3 regions of the Nonomuraea sp. 3-1Str genome follow, and region 2 is predicted to be linked to each of the others. Evidence: predicted binding sites of a transcription regulator. Region 2 holds the regulator's gene; each other region holds the start of a gene.
What was found. Region 2 encodes HrcA, which represses chaperone genes, less so after heat shock. Its sites were predicted from a motif close to TTGGCACTCTCNNNNNGAGAGTGCCAA; they were not measured.
Positions count from the first base shown of each region.

Region 1: a site for HrcA is predicted at 3,026-3,052, ahead of MTP10_RS32350 (DNA starvation/stationary phase protection protein). Genes of this name have one in related genera too.
Region 3: a site for HrcA is predicted at 3,598-3,624, ahead of groES (co-chaperone GroES). Genes of this name have one in related genera too.

Region 1 is NZ_JALHBK010000027.1:18,988-26,180, forward strand. It holds gene MTP10_RS32340 (VIT domain-containing protein) at 1-2,324, opposite strand, end outside; gene MTP10_RS32345 (helix-turn-helix domain-containing protein) at 2,321-3,016, opposite strand; gene MTP10_RS32350 (DNA starvation/stationary phase protection protein) at 3,124-3,591, shown strand; gene MTP10_RS32355 (alkaline phosphatase PhoX) at 3,784-4,818, shown strand; gene MTP10_RS32360 (TetR/AcrR family transcriptional regulator) at 4,812-5,414, opposite strand; gene MTP10_RS32365 (MMPL family transporter) at 5,513-7,193, shown strand, end outside.
Region 2 is NZ_JALHBK010000009.1:117,053-124,245, forward strand. It holds gene MTP10_RS16855 (PhoH family protein) at 1-422, opposite strand, end outside; gene MTP10_RS16860 (histidine triad nucleotide-binding protein) at 514-858, opposite strand; gene MTP10_RS16865 (SigE family RNA polymerase sigma factor) at 1,209-1,688, shown strand; gene MTP10_RS16870 (hypothetical protein) at 1,685-2,446, shown strand; gene MTP10_RS16875 (16S rRNA (uracil(1498)-N(3))-methyltransferase) at 2,485-3,210, opposite strand; gene dnaJ (molecular chaperone DnaJ) at 3,239-4,378, opposite strand; gene hrcA (heat-inducible transcriptional repressor HrcA) at 4,390-5,403, opposite strand; gene MTP10_RS16890 (hypothetical protein) at 5,555-6,511, shown strand; gene MTP10_RS16895 (DUF3097 domain-containing protein) at 6,530-7,193, shown strand, end outside.
Region 3 is NZ_JALHBK010000003.1:376,309-383,501, forward strand. It holds gene MTP10_RS08385 (DUF5319 domain-containing protein) at 1-37, shown strand, start outside; gene MTP10_RS08390 (hypothetical protein) at 1-240, opposite strand, end outside; gene MTP10_RS08395 (sigma-70 family RNA polymerase sigma factor) at 237-872, opposite strand; gene groL (chaperonin GroEL) at 1,507-3,126, opposite strand; gene groES (co-chaperone GroES) at 3,197-3,511, opposite strand; gene MTP10_RS08410 (THUMP-like domain-containing protein) at 3,754-5,199, shown strand; gene MTP10_RS08415 (hypothetical protein) at 5,394-7,193, shown strand, end outside.

The sequences.
Region 1 (7,193 bases), on a different contig from region 2:
CCGCCGCCCGTCAGGGACGTGAGGACCTCGATGGCGTGCCGCCGCAGTGCCGTCAGGTCCGTGCCCGGCCGCTCGGCCGCCTCCAGCTCGCGCGCCAGGTCCGACAGCTCCGTGTGACCGCCCAGGTACGCCGACAGGGCCGCCAGCCGGGAGCCGAGGTCGGCCAGGTAGAGGGCGTCGGCCGTGTGCAGCGCCCTGAGCCGGTCGAGCTCCGCCACGAGCTGTTCCCGTACCGACCCCAGCTCGCGCGGGGCGCGCCGGGCGGGACGCGGCGCGGCCCCCGGCCGCCCGAACATCGGGCCCCGCGGTCCCACCGAACCGCCCGAGGAACCTCCGTACCCTCCGGCGCCGCCCGCGGGGGCGCCCGGAGCGGGGCCCGGGCTCATCGGGATTCCCTGGTCCAACGCCGCCTCGAACGTCGGCGAGGACGCCCGCATCGGGCTCGGCGCCGACATCACCGCGGCCTGCGCCATGAACCCGGGCATCGGCGGCGCCGACGGCATCTCCCAGCCGCTCGGCGGCTCGACCGGCTGGATGACCCGGTGCTCCGGCCCGCCCTCGGCCACCGTCCTGCTGTCCACCGCCACGTACGCCGTGAACCTGCACAGCACGCCGTGCTCCAGCGAGACGCGGACGATCCGCGCCTCCAGCTCGTGCTCGCCCATCGCGTACCGGTCCTCCAGCTCGCGCAGGTGCGCGCGGGCCCAGACGGCGCGCAGGGCCGGGTTGTCCACGGCCGTCCCGGCGACCTGCCGCTCCCACGGCTCGCCCGCCGCCAGGCCGCGCACGGTCACCGGCCCGCCGCCCCGGTGACGCCCGTACACCCGCAGCGGCACGCCCGGGAAGATCGAGCCCAGATGCGTGAGCGTGCCCGGCACCACGTCAAGACCCTTGAGCTCCAGGTCCGTGACCAGGGGCGCGCCGATGCGCCGGTGGATCTGCTCCATGGCGGCGTCGAGCCGGTCCTCCGACTCGACCAGCTCGCACCGGCCCGCGCCGAGCCCGGCGAGCCTGCCCAGGAAGCCGGCGTTCACGGCGCGGTCGATGCCGACGGCGTGGACGCGCATGGCCGACAGCGCGCCGCCGGCCTGCTCCAGGATCTGGTCCTCGTTGCCCACCTGGCCGTCGGTGACGAGGACGAGCACCCGCTCGCGGCCCTCGGCGGGCGGCAGCAGCGACACGGCCTCGCGCAGCGGCTCCAGCAGCTCGGTGCCGCCCCGGGCGTCCACGCGGGACAGGTGCTCGACGGCGCGGTACCGGTTGCGGTCCGACGCCTCCACGAGCCCCTCGAACGGCTGCTCCACCACCGAGTCGAACGTCAGCACCGCGAACCGGTCCGCGGAGGTGAGGGTGTCGACGATGCGGGCGGCGGCCCGCCGGGCGGCGACCATCTTCCAGCCCGCCATGCTGCCCGAACGGTCCAGCAGCAGCACCAGGTCACGGGGGGCGCGCGGCGCCTCCAGCGCGGGCGGGACGACGGTCAGCGCGAACGTCCCCTCGCCGCCGGAGGTCTCGCCGGTGCTCTCGCCGGTGTCGAGCTGGAGCGAGGTCGAGGCGTCGAACGCCAGCCTGAGGATGAAGTCCCGGTCCAGCCGCTCGCCGGGGCGCAGCCGTACCGTGTGGGCGTCCTCCTCCACGACGTGCAGGCTGGAGGAGACGTCGCGCAGGTCCAGCCCGGCGGGGTCGAGGGTCACGGCCAGCGACAGCCGCACCGGCGAGGGGAAGCCGGGCAGGAGCACCGGCGGGGTGATCCGCGAGGCGTCGGGGACCGCGCCGGTGTCGGGCGCCGTGCCGTCCCCGGCGGGCGCGCCGTCGAGCGGTGTCCCCGGGATGTAGCGGGGCGCCACCACCAGCGGGAAGCGGAACGTGGCCGCGCCGTCCTCGTACGGCAGCGGCTGGCTGAGCGACATCCGGACGGTGACCCGCTCGCCGGGCAGGATGTTGCCCACCCGGATCGTGAACACGTCCGGCCGCTCCTCCTCGGCGATCGCCGCCCGCCTGCCCTCGCGCAGCGCCCGGTCGTAGTCGGCCCGCGCCTGGCCGCGCTCCTTGAGCACGCCCTCGATCACCCGGTCGTCGGCCTCCATCCGGAACGCCGTCACGGCCGCCCGGTCGGGGAGCGGGAAGACGTACGTGGCCTCCAGCGTGACGTCGAACGGGTTCCGGAAGCCCTGGGCCACCTCCACCCCGGCGACCAGACCGGAGATCGCGGCCGAGACGTCCACGCTCTCCAGCGGCAGGTTGCCCCGGTCGGTGCGCAGGGCGCCGAACCCGGCGTCCGGGACGGGCCGGCACCGTTCGGCCTCGAGTGGAACGATCTTCATGCGAGCTTCCTCTCTTCGAGCACCGCCAGCAGCGGGGCGGCCGCGCCGAGCACGGCCTGGACGTCGTCGGTGGAAGGGACGCGGCCCGCGCCGTCGAGCACCAGCGTCACGCCGGGCGCGATCCTGATCCCGCGCACCAGCCCACCGGCCGCCGTCGCCGCGTCGTCGTCGGCGGAGGTCGTGGCCGGTGTCACGACCGGGGTCGGGGTCGGGGTGCGGCCGCTCGGGGGGCGCGTCCAGAAGCGGGCCTCCTCGCCCTCCGGGGAAGCGCCGCCCCGGGGGTCCGGAGCAGAGACGCCATCGGGACGGGGCGCGGGGACGGCCTTCGCGGCCGGCCGGGCCGCCGGGAGGCTTTCCGGGCGCCCGCCCGGAGGCACGGCGGTGTCCGGGTGACCCGCCGTCTCCAGCATGGCGTCCGTGGCGCCCGCGAGGGCCACCTGGATGTCGGCGATCGACAGCCCGGCGGCCTGCAGGCGCTTGACGGCGACGAGCTGCAGCAGGTGGCGCCGGCCGTACCGGGCGACCCTGCCGCGCCGGGACAGCGGCGGGTCCACCAGGCCGATCGTCGTGTACCACCTGATCAGACGCTCGCCCGGGACCTCACGCACCCGGCCGTTGCCGTTCGGCCCGCCGGCCCGCAGCAGGCCGGCCGCCCGCTCCGCCAGCTCGCCGATGGTCCAGGTCTCGTCCATGCCTCCACAATGACACTGTCACTGTTGCAGTGTCAATGTGCAGGATTAAAGCCGGCGAAATGGTTCAGAAGAAGGAGAGATGTCCTACTAGGGGGAGGAAGAACATCATGGTGCAGATCACCGGACCGCTCTCGGGCGAGGCGAAGAGCACGGTGGCCGAGTGCCTGCAGGGCGCCCTGGTCGACCTCGTCGACCTGTCGCTCGTCGCCAAGCAGATGCACTGGAACATCGTCGGGCCGAACTTCCGCTCGATCCACCTCCAGCTCGACGAGCTGGTCTCACTGGCGCGCGAGCACGCCGACACCGTGGCCGAGCGCGCGGCGGCGCTGGGGATCAACCCCGACGGCCGCTCCTCCACCCTGGCCAAGAGCACCAAGCTGGCGCAGCCGGAGAGCGGCTGGATCGAGGACGGCAAGGTCATCGCCACGATCACCGACATCCTCGACGGGGTCGGACGGCGTATGCGGGAGCGGATCGAGCAGACGGAGGAGCCCGACCCGGTCACCCAGGACGTGCTCATCGCGATCGCGCAGGACATCGACAAGGAACGCTGGATGTTCCAGGCCCAGCGCTGACCGCGTCGCGTCGGCGAAGCCCGGGAGCCCGCGCGGCCCCCGGGCTTCTGCTGCCGGAGGGCGGGGGGACGTGGGCGATATGCACGGTTGCGAGGGGCCGGTGGGCCGGGGTTCGCGTGCTGTTCGGTGTCCGGGATCCCGCCATTCATGTCCATGCGGTCGACTAGCGTGGACCCAGAGGGAGGCCTGACCATGTCCCGCAAGACTCTCCTCCGCACGGGCCCGCTCCGCCGGGAGGCGGTGGGCCCGTACGGCCCGCTCGCACCGTACGGCGGCGACGGGCTGGTCCTGCCCGCCGGGTTCACCGGCCGGGTGGTGGCGCGCACGGGCCGGAGGGTGGCCGGCCTGACGTGGCACGCGGCGCCCGACGGCGGCGCCTGCTTCCCCGACGGCAGCGGCTGGATCTACGTCTCCAACTCCGACCTGCCGCTGCTCGGCGGCGCCGCGGCGATCAGGTTCGGGCCCGGCGGGGCGGTGGCCGACGCCTACCGCATCCTGTCCGGCACCGACCTCAACCGCGCGGGCGGCGCCACCCCCTGGAACACGTGGCTGTCGTGCGAGCTCGGCCACCGCGGGCGGGTCTTCGAGTGCGACCCGTACGGCACCCGCGCCGCCCGCCCCCGCCTGGCCATGGGCCGCTTCAAGCACGAGGCCGCCGCGTGCGACCCCGACCGGGAGGTCGTCTACCTCACGGAGGGGGAGGCCGACGGGTGCTTCTACCGGTTCGTGCCGGGCGACTGGGGCGACCTGACCGAGGGCCGGCTGGAGGTGCTGTGCGTCTCGGGCGAGTGGCGGCCGGTGCCGTCACCCGCCGCGCTGCTGAAGGCCGCGCGCCACCAGGTGGAGGAGGCGCGCCGGTTCGACGGCGCCGAGGGCTGCCACTACGCCGGCGGCGTCTGCTACTTCACCACCAAGGGCGACCGCGGCCTGTGGGCCTACGACGCGCAGACGTCCACGATCGAGCGGCTGTGCGAGGGCGTGCGGGCCGTCACCGCCGCCCCGTCCGGTGACCTGTACGTGGCCAGGGACACCATGCAGATCGACGTCATCACCCCCGACCGGACGATCAGCCCGTTCCTGCTGCTGGAGGGCCACGGCGCGTCCAAACCGGCCGGGCCCGCGTTCTCGCCCGACGGCTCGCGGCTGTACTTCTCCTCCCGGCGAGGCCCGGCGGGCGACCCGGCGGACGGCCACACCTTCGAGGTGGCCGGCCCCTTCCGTCACTGATCTCCGCTCAGGTAGCGCACGAGCATGACCTTCAGCTCGGCCACGAGCTCCTCCGCCCGCTGCGGCGCAGCCGTGGTGACGAGCGGCATGACCGCCTTCACGGCCGCCACCGCCATCGTGCCGAGCGTGAGCGCCCGGGCCGGCTCCAGGCCGGGGGAGCGGCGCCGCAGCATGGCCGCGACCTGCCCGGCGATCGCCTCGTGCAGCCGCGCCGCCGCGGCGGCGAGCTTGTCGCCGGTCGCCGAGCCGTACAGCAGGGCCCAGTACGCGGGCGAGCGCGTCTTGAACGCCACGCTCTCGTCCACGAGCCGGCCGACCAGTGCCTCCAGCGGCACCTCCGGCGTGACCTCCGCCAGCCTGGCCGCCCAGAACTCCTCCCGCTCGTCGGTGTAGCGCGCCACCAGCCCGTCGAGGATCTCCTCCTTGTTGCGGAAGAACTGGTACAGCGACCCCGGTGACAGCCCGGCCCGGGCCGCGACCTGGTTGGTCGTCAGCTCCGGGTACCCCACGTCGGCGATCACCAGCTCCGCCGCGTCCAGGATCTCCGCCATGCGCCTCAGTCCGCGCGCCTGCCTGCGCACCACGCGCTCAGTCATGGCGGCCCTCCCCGTTGACAAATGCGAGCATTTACTTGTATTTCTGAGCCTCGACGAATGAAACACGAGTAGATTACCGACTTTTTCGGGGGGCCCGCATGACCAACCCGACCGCGCCCGTGGTCCCGGACACCGGTCCTCCGCCGTCCGAACGCGAGGGCGGGCCGCCCCTGCGCCGGCTCGGTCGCCTCCTCGCCCGGCGGCGCGGCACGGTGCTCGCGCTGGCCCTTGCCCTGCTGGTGGCCGCCGCCGCCCTCGCGGCCGGCACGGTGCCACGCCTGTCGCTGGCCAGGTTCGAGGCGCCCGGCTCCGAGTCCGACCAGGCGCAGGCCGAGCTGACCGCGCGGTTCGCCACCGGCAGCCCCGACCTGATCTTCCTGGTCAGTCCCAGGACCGGGACCGTGGACGATCCCGCCGTCGCCGAGGCGGGCCGGGCGCTCACCGCCCGCGTCGCCCGCTCGTACGGCGTGGCCGAGGCCGCGTCGTACTGGACCCGCGGCGACTCGGCGACCCTGCGCAGCGAGGACGGCCGGCACGCGCTGATCGTCGCGCGCGTCCCCGGGGACGCCGGCCACGTCAGGCAGGACGTGCTGCCCCGCCTGGTCCCCGAGATCACCCGGGGCGACGCGCTCCTCCAGGTGCGGGCCGGGGGAGGGGAGGAGGTGTTCCGCCAGACCGTGCCGCTGGCCCGCCAGGACTTCGTCCGCGCCGAGCTGGTCATCTTCCCGCTGGTGTTCGTCCTGCTCTGGCTCTACCAGCGGCGGGTCGCCGCGGCCCTGGTGCCGATCCTGGCCGGGGTGTTCGCCATGGTCGTCGGGCTGGCGCTGCTGCGCGGGGTGCTCGCGTTCGCGGAGATCTCCACGTTCGCCCTCAATCTCACGCTGGCGATGGGCCTCGGGCTCGGCGTCGACTACTGCCTGTTCATGATCGCCCGTTTCCGCGAGGAGGCGCGGCGCGGGCTGGACCGGGTGGAGGCGGTCGCCGCGGCCGTCGAGCACGCGGGGCGGACCGTGCTCTTCAGCGGGCTGACCGTGGCCGCCTCGCTGGCGGTGCTGTTCGTGCTGCCGTTCGGGGTCCTGCGCTCGTTCGCGTACGCGGGCATCGCCGTCGTCGCCGGAGGGGTGGTCGCGGCCGTGCTCGTGCTGCCGGCCGTCCTCGCCTACGTCGGCGGCGCGATGCTGCCCCGGCGGGGCGGGCGGGAGGGGGCCGGCGGCTTCTGGCACGCGCTCGCCGGCCGGGTGATGCGCCGGCCACTGGTCTTCGGGGGCCTGGCGACCGCGCTGCTGCTCCTGCTCGCGTCGCCGTTACTGGGGCTGCGGTTCGGCGTGGCCGACGACCGCGTCCTGCCGGCCGACGCCCCGGCCCGGCAGACTCAGGAGGTCATCCGGCAGGGCTTCCCCGCCGAGGAGACCGACGCCATCCAGATCATCTCAAGGGGCCGGGCCGCCTCCGCGGGCGCCGGCGGGCCGGTGGACGCCTACGCCGTGGCGCTGTCGCGGCTGCCCGGCGTGGCCCAGGTCGACTCGGCGGCCGGCTCGTACGCGGAAGGCCGGCGGACCGGCGCCGGAGACCCGGCCCGCTTCACCGGCAAGGAGGGCACGTGGCTGTCGGTGGTGCCCTCGGCCGAGGCGCTGGCCGGCGACCCGGTGCGGCTGGTGACGGCCGTGCGGGCCGTCGAGCCGCCGTTCCCCGTGCTGGTGGGCGGCTATCCGGCGGAGCTGGCGGACTACCGGGCCTCGGTCGTGGACCGGCTGCCACTGGTCCTCGGGCTGATGCTGG
Region 2 (7,193 bases):
ACGACCGTGTGGTGGTCGATGGCGTCGACGTAGCGCTTCTGGTTGACGGTCTTGGGCCGGATCGTCCGGCCGCGCGCGGAGAGGATGTCGAGGGAGAGCACCTCGGCCGGCCGGTCGGAGGTCATGCGCAGCATGGCGATGCTCCGCTCGACCGCGTCGGGCGTGAGCTCGCCGCCGCTTCGCAGCACTTCGACGAGCTCTTCGAACAGCCGTACCACGGCCCCGCTCTCGTCGGGGCTGCCGGTGACGGTGATCTCGTTTCCTCGGACGTGAATGTCGGCCCGGAAGGCGCCCTCGATGACACGCAACAGCTCGTCACGGGAGCCCAGGAGGCTGACCATCGGGTATTCGTCCGGAATCAGCACCTTGGCCTGTGTGCGCGTCGGAGGTGCGGTCCGGCGGGATTCGTGTAGTTCGGACATGGGCAGGCCAGCGGCCTGATGCCTCCCGGTCTCTTCGTGTGTGCTTCTCCGCCCATGGTAGCCGGGACCACGCGAATCGCTCTCGCCAATATCACCCCGGCGGCCACGTCAGGTCACGGCCGCCCAGCAGGTGCGCGTGGACATGGAAGACCGTCTGGCCCGCGGCGGGCCCGGTGTTGAGGACGACGCGGTAGCCGGCGTCCGCCACGCCCTCCTGGACGGCCACCGCGTGGGCGGCCTTGAGGACGTCGTCGGCCAGGCCGTCGTCGGCAGCGGCCAGCGCCGCCGCGTCGGCGTGGTGCTCCTTGGGGATCACCAGCACGTGGGTCGGGGCCTGCGGGTTGCGGTCGCGGAACGCGAGCGCCCGGTCGGTCTCCAGGACGACCTCGGCCGGGATCTCCTTGGCGACGATCTTGCAGAAGATGCAGTCGGTCACGCGCCCACCCTATCGAGACAGTCCGTCCTCCTCACGGTGATCACCGCGCTATGCTGCTTCCGCCCCGCCTGGAACGTTCCGAACTCCCTGCCCCTGTTGCGAATCGGTGACCGAGCGCGCCGTGCGTAGGAAGATCCTCGCGGTTAGGGTGGGTATGCGACACTTCGGCGCAACAGGACAATCAGGGTCTGGGCAAGGCCGCCTGGCGAGGACACGACTGGGTAATGCCCCCTAAGGAACCGGAAGAGCGTAAACCCTCTCGGAAGGCCGCGCGTCCTCATGAGGTGACCACCGAGACCCTTCTGGCCGACAGGTCGTTAGGGGCGGTGCCGGTCGGGTGGGACGCCGACATGGCCGTGACCGCGCTGTACAGCGCGCACTTTCGGTCATTGGTTCGTCTCGCAGTGTTGCTGGTACGCGACATGGCGACCGCCGAGGAGGTCGTGCAGGACGCGTTCGTCGCCATCCACGGCGCCTGGCGGAGACTGCGCGACCCCGACAAGGCACTCGCCTACCTGCGCCAATCCGTCGTCAACCGCTCCCGATCCGTGCTGAGACACCGCGCGGTCGTCGAGAAGTATGCTCCCAAGGGTCTGCCCGACGCCCCGAGCGCCGAGAACGGCGCGATCGGCGAGCTCGAACGCTCGGCCGTGATCGAGGCGCTGCGGGCCCTGCCGGCACGTCAGAGAGAGGCACTCGTCCTTCGCTACTACGGTGATCTGTCCGAGGCTGAGATCGCCCACGCCATGGGCATCAGCAAGGGAGCGGTCAAGAGCCACACCGCGCGTGGAATGGCCGCCTTGCGTTCCGTCCTGGAGAAGATGTCATGACCCAGCCCCCCGACGAGTACGGCGACGTACTGCGCCGTGTGCTCCGCGCGGAGGCGGACACGGTCGTGCCCTCGCCGGACGGACTGGAGATCATCCGTGCCCGCATCGAGCGGCGCGGCATCCGCAACCTGTTCTGGTGGCGGGCGGGTGCCGCCGCGGCGAGCGCGGTGCTGGTGGCCGGCACGATCGTGATGGTGGTCCCCGAGCTGCGCCACCAGGTGCTGCGGGAGACCGTGCAGGACGTCCGCACCACCTCGACCCCGCCCGCGGGGTCCTCCACCAACCGGGCCGTGTCGCCCGATCCGCCGCAGCGCAGCGAGGAGCGTGAGGTCGTGGTGCTGCCCGATCCCACGACGCGGCCACCGCGGCACGTCCCCGAGACCGCCAGGTCGACCAGCAAGCCGACGCCCAAGGCGTCCTCCCCCACCCCGTGCCCCACGCCGACCGGCGAGCAGGCCGGCCGGCGGACCTCCGGCCAGGCCGACGACCTGACGCCCGGGCCGACGTCCGACCAGACGGACGAGCCCACGGGCGGGCCGACGAGCGGGCCGGCCGAGCCGCGCGACGACTGTCCCGGCGCGACGCCGACCCCGGCCCGGACGCCCACCCCGGCCGCCACGGTGACCGAAACGGCGCCGGCGGCCGTGCCGTGCCCCGCCGACGACTGCCCGGCCGACGCCCCCGACCCGACGCAGCCCGTCCAAACCGTCCAGACCATCACCACGATCATGGACGCCAGCCCGCTCTCCTCGCAGTAGGGCCGCCGGCGCCCGCGAGGCGGCCCGGCGCCGGCGGGTCACCAGCGGCCGGTACGGGCCATGAGGACCGAGGCCGCCGCCACCCCCGCCGTCGAGGTGCGCAGCACCGTGGACCCGAGCAGCACCGGCACCGCTCCGGCCGCCCGGAACCGGGCCACCTCCTCCTCCGACACCCCGCCCTCGGGGCCCACGACCATGACCACGTCGCCGTCGGCCGGAGTCTCCAGGCGCGACAGCGGCTCGGCGGCCTCCTCGTGCAGCACCAGCCCGAGGGCCGCGCCGCGCAGCAGCGCCTCGACCTGAGCCGTGGAGGCCGGCTCGGTCACCTCGGGCAGGTGGAAGCGGCGGGCCTGCTTGCCCGCCTCGCGCGCGGTGGAGCGCCAGCGGGCCAGCGCCTTGGCCGCCCGGTCGCCCTTCCACTGGGTGATGCTGCGCGAGGCGGACCACGGGACGATCACGTCCACGCCCGCCTCGGTCATCATCTCGACGGCCAGCTCGCCCCGGTCGCCCTTGGGCAGGCCCTGCACGGCGACGATCCGGGGCCGCGGCGCCGGCACGTCGTGGCGGGCGACCACGTCGAGCCGGAGGGAGTCCTTCAGCGCCTCGCGCACGACGCACTCGGCCACCGCCCCGGCGCCGTCGGTCACGTCCACCCGCTCGCCGGCGCGCAGCCGGCGCACGGCGGCGGCGTGACGCCCCTCGGGCCCGTCGAGCAGCAGCTCGGGCCCGTCGAGGGCGTCGGACAGGAAGACGGGGACGCTCACGTCCGCCCGTCTCTACCCCGCGGCGGCCTCATCTCCCGTTGAACGCGTCGCGCAGCCGTGAGAAAAAACCCTGCTGCCCCGGTGCGAACTTACCCGGAGGGCGCTCCTCTCCCCGGAGCTTGGCCAGCTCCCGTAGCAGCTCTTCCTGCGCCGGGTCGAGCCGCGACGGCGTCTCGACGTTGACGTGGATCAGCAGGTCGCCGCGGCCGCTCTCGTTGAGCCGCTGCACGCCCCGGCCGTACATCGTGATGACCTGCCCCGACTGGGTGCCCGGCCGCACGTCGAGCTCCTCGGAGCCGTCGAGCGTCTCGACGGTGAGGATCGTGCCGAGCGCCGCGGCCGTCATCGGGATCTGCACCGTGCAGTGCAGGTCGTCGCCGCGCCGCTCGAAGATCTCGTGCGGGCGCTCGACGATCTCCAGGAACAGGTCGCCGGGCGGCCCACCGCCGGGGCCGACCTCGCCCTCGCCGGCCAGCTGGATGTGGGTGCCGTCCTCGACGCCCGCCGGGATGCGCACCTTGATCGTACGGCGGGTGCGCACCCGGCCGTCGCCGGAGCACTCCTGGCAGGGATGCCGGATGATCGACCCGAAGCCGCCGCACTGGGGGCACGGCCGGGACGTCATGACCTGGCCCAGGAACGACCGGGTGACCTGGGAGATCTCGCCGCGGCCGTTGCACATGTCGCAGGTGTCGGGGTGGGTGCCGGGCGCGGCGCCGGCGCCCTGGCAGACCTCGCACAGCACGGCCGTGTCGACGACCAGCTCCCGGGTCGTGCCGAACGCGGTCTCGCGCAGGTCCAGCTCGACGCGGATGGTCGCGTTGCGGCCCCTGCGGGCGCGCGAGCGGGGCCCGCGCGCGCCCCCGGCCTGGCCGAAGAACGCGTCCATGATGTCGCTGAACGGGAAGCCCGCGCCGAAGCCGCCGGCCCCCGCGCCCGCCCCGCCGCCGCCGAACGGGTCCGCGCCCAGGTCGTACATCTGGCGCTTGTTCGCGTCGGACAGGACCTCGTAGGCCTGCGTGATCTCCTTGAACCGCTCCTGGGTCTCAGGATCGGGGTTCACGTCAGGGTGGAGCTCCCGGGCCAGCCTGCGGTAGGCCTTCTTGATCTCGTCCTGACTGGCGTCACGGCGCACCCCGAGGGTGGCGTAGTAGTCGCTGTTTGCCACTTATCGACCTCTTATGATGCAGCCAGGATCTGGCTGACGTAGCGTGCCACCGCGCGTACGGCGCCCATCGTCACGGGGTAGTCCATCCTCGTGGGACCCAGCACGCCGAGCCGGGCCAGTTGGTTGTCGCCAGAACCGTATCCGGTCGCGACGATGGACGTGCCGTGCAGATAGGGGTTTTCCGAGCCGATGCGCACGGTGAGCGCGGACGGGATGTCGCTGGACGTCTCGCCGAGCAACCGCATGAGCACGACCTGCTCCTCCAGGGCCTCCAGCACGTCGCGCAGGCCGACGGTGAAGTCGGCGCCGGCGAGGTTGGCCGCCCCGGCGAACACGATCTTCTCGTCGTGGCGTTCGACGAGGGTCTCCAGCAGCACCGACAGGATGGTGGCCACGGCCGGCCGGTCCTCGGCGGGCAGCCGCTCGGGCAGGTCGGCGACGAGATCGGGCACGGCGCTCAGGCCGCACCCGTCGAGACAGGCGTTGAGCACGGCCCGCAGGTGCGCGATGCGGGTGTCCTCCACGACCTCGGGCAGCTCGACCACGCGCTGCTCGACGCGGCCGGTGTTGGTGATGAGCACCAGCATGACGCGCCGCTCCGAGAGCGGCACCAGCTCGACGTGCCGGACGGTCGAGCGGGTCAGCGTCGGGTACTGCACGACCGCGACCTGCCGGGTGAGCTGCGCGAGCAGCCGCACGGTGCGGGTGACCACGTCGTCGAGGTCGACCGCCCCGGCCAGGAACGTCTCGATCGCCCGGCGCTCCGCCCCGGACAGCGGCTTGACCTGCGACAGCCTGTCGACGAACAGCCGGTAGCCCTTGTCGGTCGGCACGCGGCCGGCACTGGTGTGCGGCTGGGTGATGTAGCCCTCCTCCTCCAGCGCGGCCATGTCGTTGCGCACGGTGGCGGGGGAGACCTTGAGATTGTGGCGCTCGGCCAGCGCCTTGGAGCCCACCGGTTCGTTGGTGGACACGTAGTCTTCGACAATGGCGCGGAGCACCGCCAGCTTACGTTCGTCGAGCACGTGCTCACCTCCTGCGTCTGCCTCGGGGAACGACCGTCTAGCACTCTGTGTTCCCGAGTGCCAAGTGTACGGCTCTCACCCACAAGGTGCGATAACACCTGGCCATCCTGCCGCTGGCGCGGGCCCGCCTCCAGGGATCAGACTTGCCGACATGACCGACGAGTCCCCCTCCCAGCCGAACGACCCGGCGCCCGGGCCCGGCCCCCATCCCGGTCAGCCCCCTCCTCCCCCGCCGTACGGGCAGCCCCCGTACGGGCAGCCCCCGTACGGGCAGCCGCCGTACCAGACGGGGCCGCACGGCATGCCGCCGCAGCAGGCCCCGTACTCGCGGCAGCCGCCGTACCCCCAGCCGCCGTCCGGGCCGTCGTACGGGCCGGGGCCGGTGACCGGTGAGCAGGCCGCCCACCCGCAGGTCCCGTACCAGCCGGGCCCCTACGGCTCTCCTTCGGGCGAGCAGGGGCCCTACGGCGGCCAGCCGCTCACGGGCCCGTACGGCGGCCGGCCCCTCCCGGTGTCCGGCATGTACGCCGGCGGCCCGCTGTACGCGCCCCGGGCGGACCCCAAGCTGCTCCGGCCCCCGCTGTGGTGGGTGTGGGCCGCCTGGGGGCTCGCGCTGGTGTGCGTGGTGGCCGGGGTGGCGCTGTTCGCGGGCGGCGTGGCGGACACGGCGCGGAGCGCGCTGCCGACGAGGACGTTCGGCTCCGGCGAGACGGTGACCGTGAACGTGGACCCGGCCGACGAGCCCGTGGTGTACCTGGCCAGCGCCTCGCCGGTGCAGTACACCTGCTCGGCCGGCGGCGGCGCCGGCAGGGCGCTGCTGGCCAGGATGCCCGGGAGCATGACGGTCACGCAGGGCTCGACCACCTGGCGGGCCATCCTCGCCCTGAACGTGCCGAAGGCGGGCGGCTACCAGCTCAAGTGCGACACGGCCGCGGGATCGGGCGCGCGCTTCGCGGTGGGCCCGGCGGTGGACGCCGGCGGGCTGCTGGGCGGCGTGGCCGCGCTGTTCCTGCTGCCCGGGGCGGGCGTGCTGGTCGCGGTCGTCCTGACCGTCGTCGTCCTGGCACGGCGCAGCGGCCACCGCAGGCGCCTCGCGGCAGGCGGGTGATTTGCTACGGTCCCCGGTGTGTATGACGGTGATGTTCTCGCGGGCAACTGGCGGCGGCCGGGCAAGGGCACGATCCCGAAGGTGCCCGCCGAACCCGACCTCGTGGTGGAGGACGCCGACAGCGGGTTCTGCGGCGCGGTCGTGGCCTGCGACAAGGAGGCCGTCACGCTGGAGGACCGGTTCGGCAGGCGGCGCCTGTTCCCGCTGGCGCCGGCCGCGTTCCTGCTGGAGGGCAGGCCCGTGACGCTGGTGCGGCCGGTCGCGGCGCCGAGCGGGCCGAGGCGCAGCGCGTCCGGGTCGATCGCGGTCGAAGGGCTGCGCGCCAAGGTCGCCAAGGAGAGCCGCATCTACGTCGAGGGGGTGCACGACGCCGCCCTCGTCGAGAAGATCTGGGGTCACGACCTGCGCGTGGAAGGGGTCGTCGTCGAGTACCTGGAGGGCGTCGACGACCTGCCCGCGATCGTCGACGAGTTCGGCCCCGGGCCGGGGCGCCGGCTGGGGGTCCTGGTGGACCATCTGGTGCCCGGCTCCAAGGAGAGCCGCATCGCGGCCCGGGTGACCTCTCCGGAGGTGCTGGTGGTCGGGCACCCGTTCGTCGACATCTGGCAGGCGGTCAAGCCGTCCGCGCTGCGCATCCCCGCCTGGCCGGACGTGCCGCGCGGAGTGCCGTGGAAGGAGGGCG
Region 3 (7,193 bases), on a different contig from region 2:
CGTCGACGGCGTCATCGACACCGAGGAACGCCGCTGACCGACGGGCTCCGCACCGCCCTCAGGGGCGCCACCGTCCTCGTCGTCGGTGTCGGCCCGCAGGACGGCCAGCAGCCGCGCGGCGGGATCGTCATGAGGGGGCGGCTCCCCACGGGCGAGGGCATCGAGCAGCGCGTCGCTCCCGTCCTCCGGAGCCGCGACGAAGCCGGGAGCCGGTCCGGCCGCAGCGCACTCCTGCGTCAAGCCGACTCCAGCTCGGCCATCTGCCGCAACCTCGCGAGCGCCCGGTGCTGGGCGACCCGGACCGCACCTGGTGACATGCCCAGTACATTACCGGTCTCCTCAGCAGACAGCCCCGACACCACCCGCAACAGCAGCAACTCACGCTGGTTGTCGGGCAGCCTGGCGAGCAGCCGGCGGGCGTGCTCGACCTCGATGTAGCGGACCACGGTCTCCTCGGGCCCCGGTCCGTCGTCGGGCCCGTCGGGCAGGTCCTGCGTCGGCACGGCCGAACGCACGGAGCTGCGCAGCGCGTCGGCCACCTTGTGCGACGCGATGCCGAAGACGAACGAGGCGAACGGACGGCCCATGTCGCGGTAGCGCGGGAGCGCGGACAGCACCGCGATGCACACCTCCTGGGCCACGTCATCGGCAATGTGATATTGCCCTGAAACCCTGCCCAGCCTGGCGCGACAATAGCGCACCACCATCGGACGCAACTCGGCGAGCAGGGATTCGATCGCACCGCGATCTCCCTGCACGGCGAGACTGGTCAGTTCCCTAAGGTCGGAGTCATCCGTCCGTGCCGGAAGTCTCGACGCGAGCCTTACCCCAATTTTGGCGTCGGCGACGCTTCCCTCGCTCACGTTAGGCATGATGCCCGCACTGATCGGGCCTGTCGTCATCGCGAACGGCTACGGATTGGTCACATTGAAGAGACGGCGACGGCCCGTGATCGAATGACGACAGTAAGGCTTTCGCACTGGAGGAATATTTCACCCCATAAGGCGAAATGCGCGGAATTCGTCAGCGGTGCAGCCCGGACAGCATGGTGCGACAACACGGTGCGACAACACGGCTCAGACAACGCACCGAGGCGAGAACATGTCAGGCACACGACGCTTTGCCGGCACCTTTGGTTTACCGCGATAAGTCACTATTTTCAGGTACATGGCGGCTCGCTGCGTTGTATCTATTGGTACCACGTCACATCTCATTAGCCGCCTTATCAGGACGAGTCATCCGGGTGCCTCGCCCGTCCGGCCGCCGGCCGCCTCCCGCAGGAGAGCCCAGCACGACCCCACCCCCGGAGGCCCGGACACGCAGGCCCATCCCGCCAGAGGCCGAGCACCCGCCCACCCCACGCCGCCTAAGGCCGGGCACCCGCAGCCCCCGCCGGAGGCCGGGCACGCGAACGGCCCGCCCCCGGGAGTGGGGGCGGGCCGTTCGTGAGCCGTGGTGTCACCGGCCGCGCGGGCCGAAGCCCGTCAGCCGGTGACCCTCAGGTCGTCAGTGGCCGTGACCGTGGCCGTGGCCCTGGCCGGCGGCCGGGGCCTCCTCCTCGGGCTTGTCCACGACGAGCACCTCGGTCGTGAGCAGCATGCCCGCGATCGAAGCGGCGTTCTGGACGGCCGAGCGGGTGACCTTGACCGGGTCGATGACACCCTGCGCGATCAGGTCGCCGTACTCGCCGGTCGCGGCGTTGAGGCCGTGGCCGGCCTCCAGCTCGGCGACCTTGTGGGTGACCACGTAGCCCTCGAGACCGGCGTTCTCGGCGATCCAGCGGGCCGGCTCGACCAGCGCGCGGCGCACGACGCCGACACCGGTGGCCTCGTCGCCCGTCAGGCCGAGGTCGTCCAGGTCCTTGGAGACGTGGATCAGGGCCGAGCCACCGCCGGAGACGATGCCCTCCTCGATCGCGGCGCGCGTCGCGGAGATGGCGTCCTCGAGACGGTGCTTCTTCTCCTTGAGCTCGACCTCGGTGGCCGCGCCGACGCGCAGCACGCAGACGCCGCCGGCCAGCTTGGCCAGCCGCTCCTGCAGCTTCTCGCGGTCCCAGTCGGAGTCGGACTGCTCGATGGCGAGCTTGATCTCCTTGACGCGGTCCTCGATGGCCTGCTGGTCACCGGCGCCGTCGACGACGGTCGTGGCGTCCTTGGTGACGACGATGCGACGCGCCTGGCCGAGCACCTCAAGGCCGACGTTCTCCAGCTTGAGGCCGACCTCTTCGCTGACGACCTGGCCGCCGGTGAGGATGGCCATGTCCTGCAGCATCGCCTTGCGGCGGTCGCCGAAGCCCGGCGCCTTGACGGCGACGGAGGTGAACGTGCCACGGATCTTGTTGGTGACCAGGACGGCCAGGGCCTCGCCCTCGACGTCCTCGGCGACCACGAGCAGCGGCTTCTTGGTCTGCGCGACCTTCTCCAGCATCGGCAGGAAGTCGGCGATCGAGGCGATCTTGCCCTGCGTCAGCAGGATGTAGGCGTCCTCGAGGACGGACTCCATGCGCTCGGGGTCGGTGACCATGTAGGCCGACAGGTAGCCCTTGTCGAACTGGAGGCCCTCGGTGAACTCGAGCTCCATGCCCATGGCGTTGGACTCTTCGACCGTGAGGACGCCGTCCTTGCCGACCTTGTCGAACGCCTCGGCGATCAGCTCGCCGATCTTGGCGTCCTGGGCGGAGATCGTCGCGACGTTGGCGATCTCCTTCTTGTCCTCGACCGGGCGGGCGCTGGCGAGCAGCTTGTCGCTGATCTCCTTGGCCGCCTTGTCGATGCCGCGCTTGAGCGACAGCGGCGAGGCGCCGGCCGCCACGTTGCGCAGGCCTTCGCGGACCATGGCCTGGGCCAGGACCGTCGCGGTGGTGGTGCCGTCACCCGCGATGTCGTTGGTCTTGGTGGCCACTTCCTTGGCGAGCTGGGCGCCGAGGTTCTCGTAGCGCTCCTCCAGCTCGATCTCACGAGCGATGGTCACACCGTCGTTCGTGATGGTCGGAGCACCGAACTTCTTGTCGATGACGACGTTGCGGCCACGGGGGCCGAGGGTAACCTTCACGGCATCCGCGAGGGCGTTGACGCCACGCTCAAGAGCGCGACGGGCGTCCTCGTCGAACTCCAGGATCTTCGCCATTTTGCTGAAAGTCCTCTCCTAGTGTCGAAGGCCCCGGCCGCTCACGCGCCCGGGGCCCGACACCACCGGCTTACTTCTCGATGATCGCGAGAACGTCGCGGGCGGAGAGCACGAGGTACTCCTCGCCGCCGTACTTGACCTCGGTGCCGCCGTACTTGCTGTAGAGGACGACGTCGCCCTCACTGACGTCGAGCGGGATCCGCTTCTCGCCGTCCTCATCCCAGTTGCCCGGGCCCACCGCGAGGACCTTGCCCTCCTGCGGCTTCTCCTTGGCGGTATCCGGGATGACCAGGCCGGAAGCGGTGGTCTGCTCAGCCTCAAGCGGCTGCACCACAATGCGGTCGCCGAGCGGCTTAACGGGAACCTTGGTGGCGGTCGTCACGATCGGACCTCCCCTTCAGATTTGAATGATCTAGAAGAGGCGACCAGCGGGGCCTGCCGTCGCGGGTGCCAGACCTGCCTCGTCGCACGTTGGCACTCTCAAGGGGAGAGTGCCAAAAGGAAACATATGCAAGAGGGGCTTGACAGTCAACACGAACACGTCTGCTGAGAGCGATAACCCATCCTCGCAGGTCGTGACGGGGTCCCGGATCGGGGGCCGCACGGGAGGCGCTAACGTCGTACGGCGTGGACCTGGACGCCTTCACCGAGCTGCTCACTCCGCGCGGACAGCGCGCGCTCGCGGAGGCGGGCGAGCTCCAAGGGGGCGACCCCGTGGCGGCCGCGACGAGCCTGCGCCGGACCTACGACGCCGCGCTCGCCTCGGCGGCGCTCACCCAGGCGCGGCTCCGGGACCGGGCGCGCGCCAAGTTCGGCGCGGACGCCGAGCTGATGTACTTCACGCCGCACGGCCTGGAGCAGGCCACCCGGGCCGAGGTCGCCGCCCACCGCGCCGCCCGGCTCACCGCGCTGTGGCACGACTCACACCGTTCGCAGGGCCCGCGAACGCGCCAGGGAGCGGCGGCTCGGGAGGACGACACCGTCTCGGGGACGCGCCCGCAGGGCCCGCACGACTCCCGTCCTCATGACTCGGGTCCTCATGACTCCGGCCCGCACGGCTCCGGCCCGCACGGCTCCAGCCCGCACGGCTCCGGCCCGCAGGACTTCGGTCCGCCCTGCTCGGGCACGCCCGGCTCGGGCACGCAGGGGGCGGGGCCGAGGGTCGTGGACGCGTGCTGCGGCATCGGCGGGGATCTCCTGGCGCTGGCCCGGGCGGGCTGTGTCGTGGACGCCGTCGACACCGACCCGCTGACCGTGGCCGTGGCCAGGGCCAACGTCGAGGCGCTCGGACCGGCCGGACGGGTCACGGTCCGGGTGGCCGACGCCGCGTCCGTGTCGCCCGAGGACTACGACGTGCTGTTCGCCGACCCGGCCCGGCGCACCTCCAGGGGCCGCACGTTCGACCCCTTGGCCTACTCCCCGCCGTGGCCCGTCGTGCTCGACCTGGTCGCCCGGGCCCGGTGGGCCTGTCTCAAGGTCGCCCCGGGCATCCCGTACGAGTTCATCCCGGAGACGGCCGAGGCCGAGTGGGTCTCGTACAAGGGCGAGGTGAAGGAGGCCTCCCTGTGGACGCACCCCGGCGCCCGCACGACCGACAGGCCGGACACGACGGCGGGCGGCGGGCCGGTCCGGCTGGCCACGTTGCTGCCCGGCGGCCACGTCCTGCGTGACACCGGCGCCGTCGCCCCCGTCGGCCCGCTGGGCCGCTACGTGTACGAGCCCGACGGCGCGGCGATCCGCGCGCACCTGGTCGCCGAGGTCGCCGAACTGGTGGACGGCCGCCTGCCCGACCCGATGATCGCCTACATCACCGGGGACGACCCGGTCGACACATCCTGGGCGTCCCGGTACGAGGTGGAGGAGGCGCTGCCGTTCTCGCTGAAGCGCCTGCGCGCCGCTCTCCGCGACCGGAAAATAGGAAATATCACTATTAAAAAGCGCGCCTCCGCCGTGGACATCGAACGCCTTCGCGGAGATCTGCGACTTTCGGGCAGTGAATCCGCCGTGGTCATTCTGACCCGGATCATGGGTAAGCCGTCCGCCCTGATCTGCCGCCCATGCCCACCTGCGTAAATAGCAAAGCAGGGCACTTGTGCGGCAACCACGATATTTTCCCGCACCACTGACGTGGCTTGATCGAGAGGCTAAGGTGGGCGGGCGGGAGTTCTCCCCCCTGTAGCGGTTTACCGCGTTCTCCTTCTTCCATCTGCAAACCGGACCTATCCCACCGCTGCGCGATGAACCGTCGGCGAGTGAAGGAGCTTTCGGTGGATCATTCCAACCACACCACCCTCCTGCAGACAGGGGGGCACAGCAAGGTCCCGGAGAGAATGCGGGAGCTGCTGGCCCGCGCCGCGCAGGATCATGTGTACGAGCAGCGCACGCAGGGGGCCGTCCTCGACGAGATCCGCCAGCGGCTCGAAGGCATGGAGTGGCTGCTGCGCGAGGTGCGCGAGCGGGAGCTCGGTGGGTTGAGCGGGACGCTGGAGACGGTGAGCGGGCGCCTTGACGACATGGCCGCCAAGCCGCCCATGTGGGCCGAGGGCCTCGCCCAGCACGTCGAGGCGGTCCGCGACCACGTGGACGCCGTCGGCTCGCAGGTGGGCTCCGTGGACGCCCGGGTGGAGTCGGTCCACCAGCGCGTCGCCCCCGTGGTGGAGCTCCCGAACATCTGGGACGATCTGACGACCATCGGCGGCGGCGTCGAGGAGACGTTGAAGCGGCTGCAGTCGGTGCTGGACGGCGGCGAGGGCATCGCCAAGCGGATGGGCGAGTTCGCGGCCGTCATGGCCCAGCTCGGCTCCAGCATGGAGGCCGCCGCCAGCCGCTTCACCCGGCTCGACAGGTCGCTCGCCGAGCTGACGGCGCGCACCGACCGGGTCGAGAACGTGGTGGCCGAGCTGTCCAGCGGGATCGCCTCGGGGCTGTCCAGCGGGCTGGACGGCCGGCTGGCCGCCGCGGCCGAGCAGGCCGGCACCCGGGCCGCCGCCGTCGGCGAGCAGGTCAACGCGCACGTGGACGCCGTGGCCGAGAGGCTGACCGCGCACGTGGACGTGCTCGCGGGCCAGGTGAGCGCCGTGACCGACCGGCTGACGACCGCCGAGCAGCGGCTCGCGGCGCGGGTGGAGGAGTCGCGGCAGGAGCTGGCCACCTGCCTGGAGGAGACGCAGCAGCAGGTCGCGGTGCGGCTCGACGAGCTCGACGCGCGCATGGAGGGTGTGGACGGCCGCCTGGCCGGGATGGACTCCCGACTGGGGTCCGTCGACAAGCGGATCGTCTCGCTCGACGGGCAGCTCGGCGCCCTGGACGGCCGGATGGACGGCCGCTTCACCGCCCTCGACGGCCGCCTGACCACGCTGGACGAGCGCGCGGTCGCCGCCGGCGAGCGGCTGGGCGCCGTGGACGAGCGCGTGGGCGGGGTCGAGCAGCGGATGGCGGCCGTGGACCAGCGGATGGCGACGGTGGACCAGCGGGTGGCCGGCGTCGACCAGCACCTCGGCGAGAACGCGACCCGCAACGAGGCCCGCTTCAACCACCTGGACAACGACCTTGAGTCGCTGGACGAGCGGCTGAGCGAGGTCGAGGAGCATCTGACGACCCGGTTCGACGCCGTCGACAGCACGGTGACGGGCCGTTTCACGACCGTCGACACGAAGCTGGCGGCCGGGTTCGACGGGGTCACGAGCCGCCTCGACCGCAGCGACAGCGCCATGGCCGCCCATTTCGCCACGGCCGACGCCAACCTGACCGCCCGCTTCGACACGGTGGACGGGCTCGCCACCCGCCTCGACGCGGTGGACACGGACATGGCGACGCGGTTCGACCAGGTGGGAAACGCCATCCAGACGGCCATCCAGGCGAGCATGCAGACCCGCTTCGACGGCGTGGACCGGCATCTGACGGACCTCGCCACCCGCGCCGAGCAGGCGGGCGAGCAGCTGGAGACGGTGGACGACCACCTGGAGGCGGTCAACCAGCGGGTGAGCCAGCTCCCGGTCACGCTGGGCATCGGCGAGCGGATCGAGGAGGCGATCGCCGCCCGCGCCGCCGACGAGGCCGACCGTCTG